One region of the Streptomyces sp. NPDC051684 genome, then DNA from elsewhere that is predicted to be linked to it. Evidence: riboswitches for the same ligand, from Rfam matches in the RefSeq annotation. Region 1 holds a riboswitch; each other region holds the start of a gene.
The links. A riboswitch is a leader RNA that binds a small molecule or an ion and turns the genes downstream of it on or off. The one in region 1 is predicted to bind thiamine pyrophosphate.
Positions count from the first base shown of each region.

Region 1 (4,745 bases):
ACTTCCGGGAGACCGGCCATGCCCACGCCATCGGCCAGTGCCTGCTCTCCCAGCTCGACGAGGGGGCCCGCAAGGACCACCTCGACCGCTATCCGGCCCAGTCCATTACTCCGTACTCGGTACGGGACGACCGCGCGCTGCTGCGGAAGCTGAGCCGGGTCGGCCGCATGGAGCCGGTCGTCGAGCGCCAGGAGTACGCGCTGGGCACCGCCTGTGCCGCGTTCCCCCTGACCATCGGGTCGGCCGCGGCAACTTTGGCCATTTCTCTCCCTTCCCATCAGGCGGAGAAACTGCTGCCCACAGCCCGACGGTTGCAGCACGAGATCGGCAGGCTGGTAGGAACACTCGCCTTCTCTATCAGCATTTGAAAACTCACTCCTTGTGATCCTGTGTGTACGTTGAGCAAGATGCCAGCAGTGTCAGGCAGGTAATTCCTGGCCAATCGACGGCAAGTTGACGGGGTAGGCGATGCGCGAGTCGGTACAAGCAGTTCAAGCAGAGGTCATGATGAGCTTCCTCGTTTCCGAGGAGCTCTCGTTCCGCATTCCGGTGGAGCTCCGGTACGAGTCCACCGATCCGTATGCGGTGCGGCTGACCTTCCATCTCCCCGGAGACGCGCCCGTGACCTGGGCGTTCGGCCGGGAGCTCCTCGTCGACGGGGTCAACGGGGCCAGTGGCGAAGGAGACGTACAGGTCACACCGGTGGAGCGGGTGGGCGGCGCGGTCGGCGAGATGCCGGGAGAGGTGCACATCAGGCTTCAGGTCGGTGCGGACCAGGCGCTGTTCAGGGCAGGGGTCGCACCGCTCGTCGCGTTCCTCGACCGGACGGACAAGCTCGTTCCGCTCGGCCAGGAAGAAACGGGCGCGGACTTCGAGTCCGACCTCGACGAGGCGCTCGACCGGATCCTCGCCGAGGAGCAGAGCGCGGGCTGACTCCCCATCGGCTCGCACAACAGCAGACGGCCACACCAGATGGTTTGTACGACACCGGACCAGACGTAACGCTTCAGCAGCGCGGTGCACCCGAGCAGTTCCGCGCCATTCAGCGTTTGCGCCGCCGGCCTCCGCCACCACGTCCAGGAGCGGGAGCGGCCTTCACGGGCCCCCGCTCCGGGCGGTCGGCGGACACGACGAGCGCGGCCAGTGCGGTGGTCACCGGCACCGAGGCGACGAGGCCGATCGAGCCGACCAGCGTACGCACGATCTCCTCGGCCACCAGCTCGCTGTTGGCCACGTCGGCGACACTGCTCTGCGCGATCGAGAAGAGCAGCAGCAGGGGCAGCGCGGCGCCCGCGTAGGCCAGCACGAGCGTGTTGACGACCGACGCGATGTGGTCGCGCCCGATGCGGATCGCCGCCCGGTACAGGGCACGCCGGCCCAGCGTCGGGTTCGCCTCGTGCAGCTCCCATACGGCGGAGGTCTGGGTGACCGTCACATCGTCGAGCACGCCGAGCGAACCGATGATGACGCCGGCGAGCAGCAGACCGCTCATGTCGATGTCCGGGTACAGGCCGTGGATCAGCCCTGTGTTGTCGTCGGTGTTGCCCGTCAGGGCCGCCCAGCCGATGAACAGCGAGCCCAACAGGCCGATCAGCAGCAGAGAGACCAGGGTGCCGAGCACGGCGACGGAGGTTCTGGCCGTCAGGCCGTGACACATGTAGAGCGCGATCAGCATGATCGCGCTGGCCCCGACCACCGCGACGACGAGAGGGTTCGACCCCTGCAGAATCGCGGGCAGGATGAAGAAGGTCAGCACCATAAAGCTGACCGCGAGCGCGACCAGTGCCATGACGCCGCGCATCCGGCCCACCACGACCACGGCCAGGGCGAAGATCCCGGCCAGCAGCACCATCGGCACCTTGCGGTTCACATCGGTGACCGAGTACTGAAGCTCCTTCGGTGCGTCCGGCGCGTACGCGGCGATCACCTTCTGGCCCTCGTGCAACTGCCGCGGCGAATCCGGCTGGACGACCTCGGTGAACGTACGGCCCTCGTCCTTGCCGCTGTCGATCCGGATCGTCGCGTTCTCGCAGGTGCCACTGGTTTTCTGCTCGCCGGTGGTGCCCTGTTGCGCCGTGGGGTCCCCGGTGGGGCTCTGCCCCTGGGCGTGCACGGACGAGCAGTCGACCTTCTCGACCCGGGTGACCGTGGCCTGCTGCGTCTGTCGGTCGAAGCCGACCCCGCTGCGCTCGTGCGGCGGTGCGCCGCCCGGCCAGAGCACCGCGAGGCCCACGACGACCGCGACCGAGAACGGGATCAGGACGGCCGCGATCACTTTGCGCAGGTGCCGCGAGACTGGCGCCGCTGGACCGTGGCTGTGGGAGTGCCCATGCGGCGGGTGGGACGGCGGAGCGGGGGGCTGCTGGCTGGTGGTCACCGCCAGATCATCGCAAGAACGGAGGGGGCCCTCTGTTCAACGCGGCGTGGATCACGTTAGCGTGGAGGCGCTTTTGCCATCGCGGGAGCTCGGAGCACCGGGCTGAGAGGGCGCTGACCTTCGTCCCAGCGCGTTTCACGTGAAACAGCGTGGAAGTGCGTGACCAGGGGACGGATATCGCTGCGTCGACCGCTGAACCTGTTACCGGGTAATGCCGGCGTAGGGAGTAGGTCTCATGACCACAACGGACGCACACACGCCTGCCTCCAGCTCGACCGAGGAGGCCGGCCAGTCCATCGGCTGGCACAAGGGGTACATCAGGGGCTCGCGCCCCGACCTCCAGGTGCCGGTCCGTCAAGTGCACCTCACCAATGGGCAGTCGGTGACGCTGTACGACACCTCAGGTCCGTACACCGACCCGACCGTCGACACGGATGTCCGCCGCGGCCTCGCACCGCTGCGGGAGAACTGGATCATCGCCCGCGGCGACACCGAAGAGTACGCGGGCCGCCCCGTCCGTCCCGAGGACGACGGCATCAAGCACACGTCGCCGCGCGGCGGCCTGCGCAATCTCGACGCGGTCTTCCCCGGCCGCCCGCGTCAGCCGCGCCGGGGCCGCAACGGGCAGGCCGTGAGTCAACTCGCGTACGCACGCCGGGGGGAGATCACCCCGGAGATGGAGTACGTGGCCATCCGGGAGAACGTCGCCCCCGACGTCGTACGGGACGAGATCGCGGCGGGCCGGGCCGTGCTGCCCGCGAACGTCAATCACCCGGAGATCGAGCCGATGATCATCGGCAAGCGATTCCTGGTGAAGGTCAACGCCAACATCGGCAATTCCGCCGTCACCTCCTCCATCGAGGAGGAGGTGGACAAGATGACCTGGGCGACCAAGTGGGGCGCCGACACGGTCATGGACCTCTCCACCGGCCGCAACATCCACACCACGCGCGAGTGGTTGCTGCGCAACTCCCCCGTGCCGATCGGCACCGTGCCGCTCTACCAGGCCCTCGAAAAGGTCGACGGCAAGGCCGAGGAGCTGTCCTGGGAGGTCTACAAGGACACGATCATCGAGCAGGCCGAGCAGGGCGTGGACTACATGACGGTCCACGCGGGAGTCCGCCTCCCGTACGTCCCGATGACCGCCGACCGCAAGACCGGCATCGTCTCGCGCGGCGGCTCGATCATGGCCGCGTGGTGCCTCGCGCACCACAAGGAGAGCTTCCTCTACGAGAACTTCGAGGAGCTCTGCGAGATCCTCGCGACCTACGACGTCACGTACTCGCTCGGCGACGGACTGCGCCCCGGCTGCATCGCGGACGCCAACGACGAGGCGCAGTTCGCGGAGCTGAGGACGCTCGGCGAGCTGAACTCCATCGCCAAGCGCCACAACGTGCAGACGATGATCGAGGGCCCGGGCCACGTCCCGATGCACAAGATCAAGGAGAACATCGACCTCCAGCAGGAGATCTGCGAGGAGGCGCCGTTCTACACGCTCGGCCCGCTGACCACCGACGTCGCCCCGGCGTACGACCACATCACGTCCGGGATCGGCGCCGCGATGATCGCCTGGTGGGGCACGGCGATGCTCTGCTACGTCACGCCGAAGGAGCACCTGGGACTGCCCAACCGCGACGACGTGAAGACCGGTGTCATCACGTACAAGATCGCGGCGCATGCGGCGGACCTCGCCAGGGGGCACCCGGACGCACAGGCGTGGGACGACGCGCTGTCCGACGCCCGCTTCGAGTTCCGCTGGGAGGACCAGTTCAATCTGGCTCTCGACCCGGACACGGCGCGCGAGTTCCACGACGAGACGCTGCCGGCGGAGCCCGCGAAGACGGCACACTTCTGCTCGATGTGCGGGCCGAAGTTCTGCTCGATGAAGATCTCGCAGGACATCCGGCGCGAACACGGCACCACGTCCTCGGAGATCACGGAGGGCATGGAGCAGAAGTCCAAGGAGTTCGCCCAGGCCGGCAATCGCGTGTATCTGCCGATCGCCGACTGACGGCATGAGTGCATGACGGTGGGGCCCCTCGTGCGCGAGGGGCCTCGTCGTCGAACGGCCCGGTGGCGCCGGAGGGTCAGTCCGGCTGGTGGTCGGGGCCGCCGAAGTCCGGGCTGGAGAAGTCCGGGCTCGAATAGCCGGCGCGCTGGCCCGTGGCCGTGCCGCCGCCGTCGGGGCTGCTGAACCCCGGCCTGTTGTAGCCGAGGTGCGGCATGCGCCCGCCGGAGCCGCCGCGGCCCCCGAGGGGTGAGCCGCCGCCCGCCGAGGGATCCGCCAGGGCGTCCCGCAGGAACGGCAGGATGCCCCGGTCCAGGAGCGCGACGCGCCAGGCCTCCCTGGCCTGCTTCACTTCCTCGC
Region 1 is NZ_JBITCS010000003.1:200,774-205,518, reverse strand. Features, by position in the region: gene ACIA8D_RS05190 (IclR family transcriptional regulator) at 1-368, shown strand, start outside; gene ACIA8D_RS05185 (SsgA family sporulation/cell division regulator) at 469-933, shown strand; gene ACIA8D_RS05180 (YibE/F family protein) at 1,043-2,377, opposite strand; TPP riboswitch at 2,449-2,620, shown strand; gene thiC (phosphomethylpyrimidine synthase ThiC) at 2,613-4,388, shown strand; gene ACIA8D_RS05170 (hypothetical protein) at 4,465-4,745, opposite strand, start outside.

Region 2 (4,745 bases), on a different contig from region 1:
CGCCACCGCGCAGAGCTGACGCGAGCCGAGAGCCCAGGGCCGTCCCAGACAACGGCGCAAGGTCACCCCTCCGCATCTGCGACACTGGATGGGCTATGCCTAAGCCCGGAGAACTCACGTTCGTCGCCCCCCGCGGAGCCAAGAAGCCGCCGCGGCACCTTGCTGATCTTTCGCCTGTTGAGCGGAAGGAAGCCGTTGCCGCGATCGGTGAGAAGCCGTTTCGCGCCAAGCAGCTCTCGCAGCACTACTTCGCGCGGTTCGCGCACGACCCCGCGGAGTGGACCGACATCCCCGCGGGGTCGCGCGAGAAGCTGCGGGAGGCGTTGCTGCCGGAGCTGATGACCGTCGTGCGGCATCTGTCGACCGACAGCGACACGACGCGCAAGACGCTGTGGAAGCTGTTCGACGGGACGCTCGTGGAGAGCGTGCTCATGCGGTATCCGGACCGGGTGACGATGTGTATCTCGTCGCAGGCCGGGTGCGGCATGAACTGCCCGTTCTGTGCCACCGGCCAGGCCGGGCTCGACCGGAACCTGTCGACCGGCGAGATCGTGCATCAGATTGTTGATGGGATGCGCGCCCTCAGGGACGGGGAGATTCCCGGAGGCCCGGCCCGGCTCTCCAACATCGTGTTCATGGGCATGGGCGAGCCGCTCGCCAACTACAAGCGGGTCATCCAGGCCATCCGCGCGCTCACGGACCCGGAGCCGGACGGGCTCGGGCTCAGCCAGCGCGGCATCACCGTGTCGACGGTCGGGCTCGTGCCGGCCATCAACCGGTTCACCGACGAGGGGCTGAAGTGCCGGCTCGCGATCTCGTTGCACGCGCCCGACGACGAGCTGCGCGACACCCTCGTACCCGTCAATACGCGGTGGAACGTGCGCGAGGTGCTCGACTCCGGGTTCGAGTACGCCGCGAAGTCCGGGCGCCGGCTGTCGATCGAGTACGCGCTCATCCGGGACATCAACGACCAGGCGTGGCGTGGTGACCGGCTCGGGCGGATGCTCAAGGGCAAGCCCGTGCATGTGAACCTGATCCCGTTGAACCCGACCCCGGGTTCGAAGTGGACCGCCTCGCGGCCCGAGGACGAGAAGGCCTTCGTCGACGCGATCGCCGCGCACGGCGTTCCGGTCACCATCCGGGACACCCGTGGCCAGGAGATCGACGGAGCCTGTGGACAGCTGGCGGCCACCGAGCGGTAGCCTGGCGACTGTCAGTTCGATACACCACAACTCCATCTGCATTCCGACAGGGGAGCGCCACAGCGCTGAGAGTGCGGCATCGGCCGCAGACCCTCTGGACCTTGCCCAGGTCATTCTGGGTAGGAAGTTCGGACACCACTCAAGCTGTTGCGCCCTGCCCGGGGCCCCGCGAAGGGGCTCCGGGCAGGGCCGCGTCTTCTCCTGGTCACGCCCAGGAGGAATTCAAGTGAGCAAGAAGGCGTACGTCGCCGTGGTCATGGGGCTCGGGCTCGTCACGCTGTCCGCGTGCGGGTCCTCCGGTGGTGGCTCCGGTGCCGCCGGCGGGGACTCCAGGACGGTGACCCTCGTGAGTCATGACTCGTGGGCCGTCTCCAAGGGCGTACTGAAGGACTTCGAGAAGAAGTCCGGGTACCGGGTCAAGGTCCTCAAGGACGGGGACGCCGGCGAGGCCGTCAACAAGGCGATCCTGTCCAAGAACAATCCGCAGGGCGACGTCCTCTTCGGCGTCGACAACACCTTGCTCTCGCGGGCGCTCGACAACGGGATCTTCTCCTCGTACAAGGCCAAGGGGCTGGAGGACGAGGTGAAGGGCGCGTACCGGCTCGACAAGGGTAAGAACCGGGTGACCCCCGTCGATACCGGGTCGCTCTGCGTCAACTACGACAAGGCGTACTTCAAGAAGCACGACCTCGCGCCCCCGGCCTCCTTCGCGGACCTTGCCAAGCCCGCGTACAAGAACCTGCTGGTCTCGGAGAACGCGGCCACCTCGTCGCCGGGGCTCGGCTTCCTGCTCGGGTCCGCCGCGAAGTACGGCGACGACGGCTGGCAGCCGTACTGGAAGAAGCTCAAGGCCAACGGGCTCAAGGTCGTCGACGGCTGGGACCAGGCGTACAACGAGGAGTTCAGCGGGAGCGCCGGTGGCAGGAAGGCGGGGGGCGAGCGGCCGCTCGTCGTGTCGTACGCGTCCTCGCCGCCCGCCGAGGCCGTGTTCGCCGATCCCCAGCCGAAGACCTCGCCGGTCGGGGTCGCGAAGGGGACCTGCTTCCAGCAGGTCGAGTTCGCGGGGCTGCTGAACGGGGCGCAGAACGAGAAGGGCGGCAAGGCGCTGCTCGACTTCTTGATCTCCAAGAAGTTCCAGGAGGACATGCCGCTCAACATGTTCGTCGATCCGGTGACCAAGAACGCCACCGCCCCCGCCGACTACACCAAGTACGCGGTGAAGATCGACGACCCCGAGACCATGAGCCCGCGCAAGATCGCGGACAACCGGGACGACTGGGTGAAGTCGTGGACGTCGCTCGTACTGAAGTAGCCGTCGGGAGAAGAAACGGGAACGCGGCGCGGCTTGGGCTCATGGTCCTGCCCGTCGTGTTCTTCGGGCTGTTCTTCGCCTATCCGGTCGTCGCGATCGTCGAGCGCGGGCTGCACGTCGACGGCGGCTGGCAGGTCGGGCGGATCCTGGATGTGCTCGGGCAGTCCGACATCCGGCACGTGCTGTGGTTCACCGTCTGGCAGGCGCTCGCGTCGACCGCGCTGACGCTGCTGCTCGCGCTGCCGGGGGCGTATGTCTTCGCGCGGTTCGAGTTCCCGGGCAAGCAAGTGCTGCGGGCCGTCGTGACGGTGCCGTTCGTGCTGCCGACCGTTGTCGTCGGCACCGCGTTTCTCGCGCTCGTAGGGAACGGCGGGCTGCTCGACGAGCTGTGGGGCGTGCGGCTCGACACGACGGTGTGGGCGATTCTGCTCGCGCATGTGTTCTTCAATTACGCGGTCGTGGTGCGGACCGTGGGTGGGCTGTGGGCGCAGCTCGATCCGCGGCAGGAGGAGGCCGCGCGGATGCTCGGCGCCTCGCGGTTCGCGGCCTGGCGGAAGGTGACGCTGCCGGCGCTCGGGCCCGCCGTCGCGGCTGCCGCGCTGATGGTGTTCCTGTTCACGTTCACGTCGTTCGGTGTGGTGCAGATTCTGGGCGGGCCCGGGTTCTCGACGCTTGAGGTCGAGATCTATCGGCAGACCGCGCAGATTTTTGACCTGTCGACCGCCGCCGTGCTCACCATCGTGCAGTTCGTCGCCGTCGGGCTGATTCTCGGTGTGCACGCGTGGACCGTGCGGCGGCGGGAGAGCGCGTTGCGGCTCGTCGACGCGGCGCACACGGCGCGCAGGCCGCGCGGGGGCGGGCAGTGGGCGCTGCTGAGCGGCGTGCTGGTGTCCGTCGCGCTGCTGATCGTGCTGCCGCTCGGGGTGCTCGTCGAGCGCTCGCTCGACGCTCCCGGCGGGTACGGGTTCGGGTACTTCCGGGCGCTCACGGACGCGGACGGCGGGACCTTCCTTGTGCCGCCGATCGACGCGATCTGGAACTCGCTGGAGTACGCGCTCGCGGCCACGGCCATCGCCGTGGTGGTCGGTGGGCTGGCCGCAGCGGCTCTCACGCGTCGGGCCGGGCGGCTCGTGCGCGGGTTCGACGCGTTGCTGATGCTGCCGCTGGGGGTGTCGGCGGTGACCGTCGGGTTCGGGTTCCTGATCACGCTCGACGAGCCGCCGCTCGACCTGCGGTCCACGTGGATCCTGGTGCCGCTCGCGCAGGCGCTCGTCGGGGTGCCGTTCGTGGTGCGGACCATGCTGCCGGTGCTACGGGCCGTCGACGGGCGGCTCCGGGAGGCCGCCGCGGTGCTCGGGGCGTCGCCGCTGCGGGCGTGGCGGGAGGTCGACCTGCCGATGGTGCGGCGGGCGCTGCTGGTGGCGGCGGGGTTCGCGTTCGCGGTGTCGCTCGGTGAGTTCGGGGCGACCGTGTTCATCGCGCGGCCCGACAGTCCGACGCTGCCGGTCGCCGTGGCCCGGCTGCTCGGGCGGGCCGGTGACCTCAACTACGGGCAGGCGATGGCCCTGTCGACCGTACTGATGGTCGTCTGCGCGGCCTGGTTGCTCGTCCTTGAACGGATTCGGCCCGCCAAGGCCTCGACCGGGGAGTTCTGATGTCGCTGCTGGAGTTGGACGACGCGACCGTACGGTTCGGTGGGCGCGCCGTGCTCGACGACGTGGACCTGGAGGTGGCCGAGCACGAGATCGTGTGCGTGCTCGGGCCGAGCGGCAGCGGCAAGTCGACGCTGCTGAGGGCCGTCGCGGGGCTGCAACCCCTGGACGGGGGGCGGGTGTTGCTCGGTGGGGCCGACCAGGGTGGGGTGCCGGCGCACAAGCGGGGGGTCGGCCTGATGTTCCAGGACCACCAGTTGTTCCCGCAGCGGGATGTGGGGCGCAACGTCGCCTTCGGGTTGCGGATGCATGGGGCCGGCAAGGCCGAACAGGCGGAGCGCGTACGGGAGTTGCTGGGGCTCGTCGGGTTGTCGGGGGCCGAGCGGCATGCGGTCGGTGCGCTGTCCGGTGGGGAGCAGCAGCGGGTCGCGCTCGCGCGGGCGCTGGCGCCGCGGCCGCGGTTGCTGATGCTGGACGAGCCGTTGGGGCAGCTCGACCGGTCACTGCGTGAGCGGCTGGTGGTCGAACTGCGGGAACTGTTCGGCGAGTTGGGGACGACGGTGCTCGCCGTCACGCACG
Region 2 is NZ_JBITCS010000002.1:226,519-231,263, forward strand. Features, by position in the region: gene ACIA8D_RS03540 (DUF6243 family protein) at 1-19, shown strand, start outside; gene rlmN (23S rRNA (adenine(2503)-C(2))-methyltransferase RlmN) at 96-1,202, shown strand; TPP riboswitch at 1,241-1,346, shown strand; gene ACIA8D_RS03550 (thiamine ABC transporter substrate binding subunit) at 1,459-2,514, shown strand; gene ACIA8D_RS03555 (ABC transporter permease) at 2,490-4,169, shown strand; gene ACIA8D_RS03560 (ABC transporter ATP-binding protein) at 4,169-4,745, shown strand, end outside.
Region 2: it holds a riboswitch for thiamine pyrophosphate, as region 1 does, so the genes downstream of both, ACIA8D_RS03550 (thiamine ABC transporter substrate binding subunit) here and thiC (phosphomethylpyrimidine synthase ThiC) in region 1, are expected to answer to the same signal.

Region 3 (4,745 bases), on a different contig from region 1:
CCGTGCCCAGGCCGCTGGGCCCGCGCAGCAGCCGCTCCACATCGGCGCCCGCGGCCGGTGCTCGGGCCGCCGGAACCTCGACTGCCGGAACCTCGATTGCCGGAGCTTCGACAACGCGGGCCTCGACAGCCGGTGCCTCGGCGGCCTGCGAGGGCACGCGCGGCGGGCCGCCCGTGACGGCGCCGATGTCGCGGGCGCGGGCCGCGGCGTCGGCCAGGACCTGCGCCCCGAAGCGGGAGACCGCTTCCGGCAGGCTCGACTGCAGAGGTGTCGGCTCAGGCGGGGGCATCCATGTCTCCTTGAGGGCTCCTTGGTGGGGTGAGCGGCCGGGGTCCCGGCCCGTTACCTGCTGGGCCAGCGGCCGATCTGCACGTTCTCCAGCACACCGACCGCGTCCGGCACGAGGATCGCGGCGGAGTAGTAGGTGCTGACGAGGTACTTGGTGATGGCCTGCTCGTCGACGCCCATGAAACGGACCGAGAGCCCCGGCTCGTACTCGTCCGGCAGACCGGTCTGGTGCAGGCCGATGACACCCTGGTTGTCCTCGCCGGTACGCATGCAGAGGATCGAGCTGGTCCGCTCCTTGGTGACCGGGATCTTGTTGCAGGGCAGGATCGGCACCCCGCGCCAGGCGGGGACCTGCTGGCCGCCGAGGTCGACGTGGTCGGGGTACAGGCCGCGCGCGTTGAACTCGCGCCCCATCGCCGCGATGGTGCGCGGGTGCGCCAGGAAGAACTTCGAGCCGCGGCGGCGACAGAGCAGCTCGTCGAGGTCGTCGGGCGTGGGCGGGCCGGAGTGTGTCTGGATGCGCTGCTTGAAGTCGGCGTTGTGGAGCAGGCCGAACTCCCGGTTGTTGACGAGCTCGTGCTCCTGACGCTCGCGCAACGCCTCGACGGTGAGCCGCAGTTGCTCCTTCGTCTGGTTCATCGGCTCGTTGTAGAGGTCGGCGACCCTGGTGTGCACCCGCAGGATCGTCTGGGCCGCCGAGAGCTCGTACTCGCGCGGCTTCGCCTCGTAGTCGACGAACGCGCCGGGCAGTTCGTGCTCGCCCACGTGCCCCGCCGACATCGGGATCTCCGCCTCGCCGCGGTGGTTCTGGCCTCGGCCGGCGAGTGACTTGAACTCCTCGATGTGCTCCTGAAGGGGCGGCGCCGAGGACACCACGGACGCGAAGTCGGCGCGCGAGAGGGTGAGCAGGGTGCCCGAGGTCTCGGCGACCACGGTCTGCTCCCAGCGGGCGTCCTCGTCGAGGAGCGCGTAGTCGCCGAAGCGGTCGCCGTCGGCCAGGACGTCGAGCGCGACCTCGTCGCCGTACTCGCCCTCGGAGAACTGGTTGATGCGGCCGTGGGCGATCAGGTGGAGCTTGTCCGCCGGTGCCCCGCGCTCGACCAGCGTCTCGCCGGCCCGGAAGTCGCGCTGTACGCACCGGTCGGCGATGGCGGTCAGCACCTCGACGTCGTCGAAGCCGCGCAGCAGGGCCAGTTCACCGAGTTCGCGGGGGATCACACGGACGTCGCCGCCGTCCTGGATGAACTCGATGGTGCCGTCGCCGACGGTGTAGGTCAGGCGGCGGTTGACCCGGTAGACGCCGCCCTTGGTCTCCACCCAGGGCAGCATCCGCAGCAGCCACCGCGAGGTGATCTCCTGCATCTGCGGGGCGGACTTGGTGGTGGTGGCGAGATTGCGGGCGGCCGCCGTGCCGAGGCTGGTCTGCTGCGGCGGCACCGACACGGTGTCCGGGGTGGTCGAGTCGGTCGAGTCAACGGTCATCGGATGAGCTCTCCTTGGTCGGGCGAAAGCACGCATGCCCGTTGTGACGGGGCAGAAGTAGGAAAGGTGAGCAATTCGGTGGGAATACGTCCAGAACCAGAATCACCGTAAGGGCCCTCTCACCCGCCCGGCCAAGGAAAGCCGGCGACATTAACTCGATGCGATGATCAAGCCCGGCCGGTGTTTGCCCGGCGACCGACGGATCTCGGCCCGTTTGCCCGCCGTGTCCGAGCGGCCACCGACCCCGATGTCACGCGGCGGGCGGGCGCCGCGGCCCCGCGAAACCGATGGAAGTCGGCCAGCGGTCACAGAGGTCCTCATTGCGGACACCGCGCCGGTCGGGGTAGGGGACCGCGGTGCAAGCGGAACCCACCCGTGCGTCACCGCACGCCACCGCGTTAGGCTGGCGGCGATAACCGGACACGGGGTGCCCCGCACAGAGGGCTGAGAACACACCCGTCGAACCTGAACCAGTTCGCACTGGCGGAGGGATGTCTCATGCCTGTGACGCATGTTTCCAGCGGCCTGCCTGCCGACCACGACAGCGGCGCCTTCGATGGGCGCATGCCCGCCGCACCCGGCGACCTCGGCATCGAGGGGCGCGGCATCGAACCGGTCCCCGAAGGCAACCGCTACGGCGGGGCCGGACGCCTGTTCACCGTGTGGTTCGCCCCGAACCTGACGATGACCGGTGTCTTCACCGGCACCGTCGGCATCGCCCTCGGACTCGACTTCGCCACCGCGCTCGCCGCCGTCGTGCTGGGCACCCTGATCGGAGCGGTGCCGACCGCATACCTGGGGACGTGGGGGAGCCGGACCGGCGCGGGGCAACTCCCGCTGGCCGGGCTCGCGTTCGGGCGCGGCGTCGCGCTGCCCGGAGTGCTGCAGTGGCTGTCGTCCATCGCGTGGGACGCGCTGATCGGCCTGTTCGGCGGCGACGCGCTGGCCCGGCTGCTGGGCTGGCCGTTCTGGGCCGGCGTCCTCGTCATGCTGTGCGCCCAGGGACTGCTCGGCGTCCTCGGCTACGAGGCCATCCACCGGCTTCAGATCGTCATGACCTTCGTGCTCGGCGCCGCCTTCGCGCTCATCGCCTGGCGGATGCTCGACGGCGTGCACCCGGCGGCCCACGGCTCCGTGCACGGCGCCGACCGCGTCGGCGCGTTCGTCCTGACCAGCACCATCGCGCTGAGCCTCAGCCTGTCCTGGGCGCCGTACGCCAGCGACTTCAGCCGCTACCTGCCCGCCGCCACCTCCCGTACCCGCATGTTCTGGTACACCCTGCTCGGCCTGCTGGTGTCCTTCGTGGCCGTGCAGGCGCTCGGCCTGTGGGGCGCCTCCGTGCTCACCGACCAGACGGCGGCCGGGGTCGACGAGATACTCGGCGGGGGAGTGCTCGGCGGGTTCGGACTGCTCGCCGTGGCGCTGGCCGCGCTGTGCAGCAACGCCATGAACGACTACAGCGGCTCCCTCGCCCTCCAGACCATCGGCGTGCGCATACCGAGGCCGGTGGCCGCCGCCCTCGCCGCCGTCCTCGGCTTCCCGCTCGTGCTGTGGATGCACGCCGCGGACACCACGGCGCGCTTCCAGAATGTGCTGCTGTTCGTCGGGTACTGGATCCCCGGCTTCGTCGCGATCGTCCTCGTCGACTGGGGCGCCCGGGCCAGGGAACGTGCCGGGGCGCCGCTCGACCTCGCCGTCGAGCGCGGGCGACGGCAGCCCGCGTGGCCGGCGCTGCTGGCCTTCGCGGCGGCCTTCGCCGCGGCGGTCCCGTTCATGGACACCAGCCTGTACGTGGGGCCGGTGGCCGAAGCGTTGCACGGTGCGGATGTGTCGTACTACGTGGCGTTCCTCGTGGCGGCGATCGTGTACGCACCGCTGCGGCTGCGGCGACGCGGCTGACCTGCCCTCTTCCGTACGTACCAACCACGGCACCTCGTCTGTTTGGAGCGACCTCATGCCCACGACACCCACCGCAGGACCCGACCTCGCCGCCTTCGCGGCGCAGGCGCTCGGGCGCGTACAGCGCGAGTCACCGCTGGTGCAGTGCCTGACCAACGCGGTGGTCACCGGGTTCACCGCCAACGTGCTGCTCGCGGTGGGCGCGGCGCCCGCCATGGTCGACATCCCGGACGAGGCTGGGCCCTTCGCCCGGGTGGCCTCGGGCGTGCTGGTCAACCTCGGCACCCCGCGCGCCGAACAGCGCGCCGCGATGCCCGAGGCCGCGCGCGCCGCGAATGAAGCCGGGACGCCCTGGGTGCTCGACCCGGTGGCCATCGGCGCGCTGCCGGTGCGCACGGCGCTCGCGGCCGAGCTGCTCGCACTGCGGCCGACCGTGATCCGCGGCAACGCCTCCGAGATCATCGCGCTCGCGGGCGCGGGCGGTGGCGGCCGGGGCGTGGACGCCTCGCACGGCGTCGAGGCCGCCGAGGACGCGGCCGCCGAACTCGCGCGCACGGCGGGCAGCGTCGTCGCGGTGTCCGGCCCCGTGGACCACGTCACCGACGGCACGCGCACCGCCCGGATCGCGAACGGGGACGCGCTGCTGACCCGGGTGACCGGCGGTGGCTGTGCGCTGGGCGCGGTGATGGCCGCGTTCGCCTCGGTGGACGAGGACCGGTTCGCGACGACGGTGGGGGCCGCCACCGCGTACACCGTTGCCGCCGAGTCCGCGGCGCGGACCGCGGCCGGTCCCGGCAGCTTCGCCGCCGGCTTCCTGGACGCGCTCGCCGCGCTCACCCCGGAGGATCTGGCGAAGCGGGCGGAGGTGTCATGACGGCACGTACGCGACCCGTGCACGCGGGTGTCGACCTGTCGGTGTACCTGGTCACCGACCCGGACCAGTGCGCGGCCCGCGGCCGCACCGTGGCCGAAACCGTCGCGCAGGCCGCGGCCGGAGGTGTCACCGCCGTACAGATCCGGGAGAAGCACGCGAGCGGCCGGGAGTTTCTGCGGACCGTCCTGGACGTCGCCGCGAT
Region 3 is NZ_JBITCS010000015.1:149,113-153,857, forward strand. Features, by position in the region: gene ACIA8D_RS19875 (family 2 encapsulin nanocompartment cargo protein terpene cyclase) at 1-289, opposite strand, end outside; gene ACIA8D_RS19880 (family 2B encapsulin nanocompartment shell protein) at 343-1,770, opposite strand; TPP riboswitch at 2,184-2,279, shown strand; gene ACIA8D_RS19885 (purine-cytosine permease family protein) at 2,269-3,669, shown strand; gene thiM (hydroxyethylthiazole kinase) at 3,725-4,543, shown strand; gene thiE (thiamine phosphate synthase) at 4,540-4,745, shown strand, end outside.
Region 3: it holds a riboswitch for thiamine pyrophosphate, as region 1 does, so the genes downstream of both, ACIA8D_RS19885 (purine-cytosine permease family protein) here and thiC (phosphomethylpyrimidine synthase ThiC) in region 1, are expected to answer to the same signal.

Region 4 (4,745 bases), on a different contig from region 1:
GGACTTCAGAGGACGGGCCGGATCCGCGAGCAACCGCGGGTCGAGCGGTGCCCCCGACTGGATGAGCTTGCGTCCCTGGGCCAGGTCACGCGGCTTGCCGACGGCGAGGACCGCCACCAGGGCCCCGTCGCGCAGCCAGCACACCGACCAGGCGGCACCGGCGGGGTCGCCGCGCCACACCGTCGCGTCGGCGCCCTCGTGGTGCCCCGCGTACTGCACGAACCGGCCGAACTGCTCGGACCAGAAATAGGGCACCGGGTCGTACACCGCCGGGGTCACACCGACGATGTTCGCCGCCACCGTGCGCGGCCCCTGCAGCGCGTTGTCCCAGTGGTGGACCATCAGGCGCTGCCCGTAGCGCCCCGAGGGGAACGAGGAGCAGTCCCCCACCGCGTACACGTCGGGCACGGAGGTGCGCAGCCCCTCGTCCGCGAGGACCTCGCGGTGGGCACCGAGCTCGATGCCCGAGCCGGCCAGCCAGCGGGTGGCGGGGCGGGCGCCGATGCCAACGACGACGGCTCCCGCGGGCAGCCGCGTGCCGTCGTCGAGGACCACGACGCCCGGTTCGATGCGCTGCACGCGCGCGTGGGTGCGCAGCTGGGCCCCCGCGTCGGCGTACCAGGTCGCCATGGGGGCGGCGATCTCGGCGGGCAGCGCCCCGGCCAGCGGCCGCTCGGCGGCCTCCACGACGGTGACCCGGCAGCCGGCCTCGCGGGCCGCGGTGGCGAACTCGGCGCCGATCCAGCCGGCGCCCACGACCACCACGTCGTGCTGCTCGGCGAGGACGGGCCGCAGCAGCTCGGCGTCGTCGAGCGTGCGCAGCAGATGCACACCGGGGGCCGCCCCCGCGCCCCCCGGCAACTGGACCGGCTCGGCGCCGGTCGCGACGACCAGCACGTCGTACGGGACCGGTCCCTCGGCGGTGTCCAGCTCATGGTCGCCGGGCCGCAGCCCGGTCACCTCGCGGCCCAGCTCCAGGGAGACGCCGAGCGCCTCGAAGTCCACGTCGAAGGCCGAGCCCTCGGCCTTGCCGAGCAGCACCGCCTTGGACAGCGGTGGCCGGTCGTACGGCTGGTGGGGCTCGGCACCGAGCAGGGTGACCGCGCCGGTGAAGCCCTGTTCGCGCAGCGCCACGGCGGTCTGCACTCCGGCCATGCCCGCGCCCACGATGACGACGTTCCGCTGCCCCGAAGGCGCTCCGCTCCCGCTCCGCTGCTCACTCACGGGATCAACCTTAGGCACCCGATCTTGCCGCGGTCAGCGGTGCGGGCCACTCCCGGGCCGTGACGTCCTGCACACGCGTCGGCGGTTTACCGATCAAGAGGAAGGTCGGCGCCGCCGGACTCACTCCTGGTCGAGCAGTTCCTCGACCGCGCTGGTTCCGCTGCCCTCCTGCGACTCCCACTCCCAGGTCTCGTCGAGGCGCACCCGGCCGTCCGGGAGCTCGGACACGAGCGAGACACAGTGCCCGGAGGCGGTCGTCCCGTCGGTCTTCAACTGCACGTAACGGAAGTCGAGCCGGTCGCCCGTGCGCGTCCCCACGAGGTGACCCTGCACCACATCACCGCCCACGTAGGCGGCCGAAACGAGGCCGTCCTCCTCCTGGTAGGCGAAGCGGGTGCTCGTGCCCACCTGGCCCGGGGCCTGGTCGGCGACGGGAGACATCAAGAGACCTTCGAGAGATCGGGCCACGGGTCGGTACTCCCTTACTGGAGGGTGTGGTCAACGGCTAGGGTGGCCAACGTAGAGCACTCGCGGGAGCCCGTACGCAGCGGGCTGAGAGGGAGGCTGGAGCGGCCTTCGACCGTACGAACCTGATCCGGGTCATACCGGCGAAGGGAGGGGCTTGACGCCCATGTCGTCGACGCCATCCGTTCATTCGCACCACACGCACACCTGCGACGTCCTCGTCGTCGGTGGCGGCATCATCGGTCTGGTCACCGCCTGGCGGGCCGCGCAGCGCGATCTTTCCGTCGCGGTCGCGGACCCCGAGCCCGGCGGCGGGGCCGCCCAGGTGGCGGCCGGAATGCTGGCCGCCGTCACCGAACTGCACCACGGCGAGCAGACGTTGCTCGGCCTCAACCTGGAGTCCGCGCGCCGCTACCCGGACTTCGCGGCCGAGCTGTCCGAGGCCACCGGGCAGGACCTCGGCTACCGCGCCTGCGGCACGCTCGCGGTCGCGCTCGACGCGGACGACCGCGCCCACCTCCGTGAACTGCACGCGCTGCAGACGAAGTCGGGGCTCGAGGCCGAGTGGCTCTCGGGCCGCGACTGCCGCCGCCTCGAACCGATGCTCGCGCCCGGCGTGCGCGGCGGACTGCGGGTCGACGGGGACCACCAGATCGACCCGAGAAGGCTCGCGAGCGCCCTCGTGACGGCCTGCGAGCGCTCCGGCGTGATCTTCCACCGGTCGTGGGCCGAACGGCTGCGTGTCGTCCGCGACCGGGCGCGCGGCGCAGTCCTCGCCGACGGCACCGAACTCGCCGCGGGCCAGGTGGTCCTGGCGGCCGGCAGCCGCGGCGGACAGCTCGCGGGCGTGCCCGACGCGGTGCTCCCGCCGGTGCGCCCCGTCAAGGGCCAGGTGCTGCGCCTGACGGTGCCGAAGCGGTACGCGCCCTTCCTCAGCCGCACGGTCCGGGCGGTCGTCCGCGGCGGCAACCTCTACCTGGTGCCGCGCGTCAACGGCGAACTGGTGGTGGGCGCCACCAGCGAGGAACTCGGCTGGGACACCACGGTCACCGCGGGCGGCGTCTACGAACTCCTGCGGGACGCCCACGAACTCGTCCCCGGCATCACCGAACTGCCGCTCACCGAGACCCGCGCGGGCCTGCGCCCCGGCTCCCCCGACAACGCCCCGCTCCTGGGGCCGACCGCCCTGCCGGGCCTCCTCCTGGCGACAGGGCACTACCGCAACGGCGTGCTCCTGACGCCGATCACCGGCGACACCATGGCGCACGCCCTGACCACCGGTGAACTTCCGGAAGAGGCCCGCCCGTTCACGCCGAAGCGCTTCGGCACAGCCCTCGTGGAGCAGCCCGCATGAACGTCCACGTCAACGGCGAGCCGCGCACGGTGACCGCGGGCACCACGCTCGACCTGCTGGTCACCACGCTCACCACCGCACCCCAGGGCGTCGCCGCCGCGCTCAACGAGACCGTCGTCCCCCGCACCCAATGGCCCGCCACGGCGCTCTCCGAAGGAGACCGCGTCGAGGTCCTCACGGCCGTCCAAGGAGGCTGAACCGTCCATGGCCGACGACACTTTCGTCCTCGGGGGCGAGTCGTACTCCTCCCGCCTGATCATGGGCACGGGAGGGGCACCCAGCCTCGACGTCCTGGAGCGCTCCCTGGTGGCCTCCGGAACCGAACTCACCACCGTGGCGATGCGCCGCGTGAACGCGAACGTGCACGGCTCGGTCCTCTCCGTCCTGGAGAAGCTGAACATCCGGGTGCTGCCGAACACGGCGGGCTGCTTCACCGCGGGAGAGGCCGTCCTGACGGCCCGCCTCGCGCGCGAGGCGCTCGGTACGGACCTGGTGAAGCTGGAGGTGATCGCCGACGAGCGCACCCTGCTGCCCGATCCGATCGAGTTGCTCGACGCGGCGGAGACGCTGGTGGACGACGGCTTCACGGTCCTGCCGTACACGAACGACGACCCGGTCCTGGCCCGCAAGCTGGAGGACGTCGGCTGCGCGGCAATCATGCCGCTCGGCTCCCCCATCGGCTCCGGGCTCGGCATCCGCAACCCGCACAACTTCCAGCTGATCACCGAGCACGCGCGCGTACCGGTGATCCTGGACGCGGGCGCCGGCACCGCCTCCGATGTGACTCTCGCCATGGAACTCGGCTGCGCGGGTGTGATGCTCGCCTCGGCGGTGACCCGCGCACAGGAGCCCGTCCTCATGGCCGAGGGCATGCGGCACGCGGTGGAGGCGGGTCGCTTCGCGTATCGGGCGGGGCGGATTCCGAAGCGGCACTTCGCGGAGGCGTCTTCTCCTTCGGAGGGGCGGGCGGTGCTTGATCCGGAGCGCCCGGCGTTCTCGGCGGCCCGCACCGTGTGACGGTCTCGGGGCTCCGATCCGGACCCCGCGCCTCAAACGCCGGCGGGGCTTGATGGTGGTCACAGCTCTGCTGCAGTACGGCACCGGCCTCACGGCACGGAGTCCGGGTGTCGGTCACTCCTCGTACACTCGCCTGCGTGGACACGACCCTTCAGGACCCGTTGCTCGGGCATGTGCTCGACGGCCGGTACCGCGTCGACGCGCGCATCGCGGTCGGCGGGATGGCCACGGTCTACCGGGCCGTGGACACCCGCCTCGACCGCGTGCTCGCGCTCAAGGTGATGCACCCCTCGCTGGCCGCCGACGCCTCGTTCGTGGACCGTTTCATCCGCGAGGCCAAGTCGGTGGCCCGCCTCTCGCACCCCAATGTGGTGGGGGTCTTCGACCAGGGCACCGACGGCGCGTACGTCTATCTGGCGATGGAGTACGTCGCCGGCTGCACCCTGCGCGACGTACTGCGTGACCGGGGTGCGCTGCGGCCCCGCGCCGCCCTCGACATCCTGGAGCCGGTCCTCGCCGCGCTGGGAGCGGCCCACCGCGCGGGCTTCGTACACCGCGACATGAAGCCGGAGAACGTCCTGATAGGGGACGACGGCCGGGTGAAGGTCGCGGACTTCGGCCTCGTACGCGCGGTGGACACCGTCACGAACACCACGGGCGCCGTCCTCGGCACGGTCTCGTACCT
Region 4 is NZ_JBITCS010000018.1:22,806-27,550, reverse strand. Features, by position in the region: gene ACIA8D_RS22185 (NAD(P)/FAD-dependent oxidoreductase) at 1-1,224, opposite strand, end outside; gene ACIA8D_RS22180 (hypothetical protein) at 1,345-1,692, opposite strand; TPP riboswitch at 1,745-1,858, shown strand; gene thiO (glycine oxidase ThiO) at 1,856-3,043, shown strand; gene thiS (sulfur carrier protein ThiS) at 3,040-3,240, shown strand; gene ACIA8D_RS22165 (thiazole synthase) at 3,248-4,060, shown strand; gene pknB (Stk1 family PASTA domain-containing Ser/Thr kinase) at 4,198-4,745, shown strand, end outside.
Region 4: it holds a riboswitch for thiamine pyrophosphate, as region 1 does, so the genes downstream of both, thiO (glycine oxidase ThiO) here and thiC (phosphomethylpyrimidine synthase ThiC) in region 1, are expected to answer to the same signal.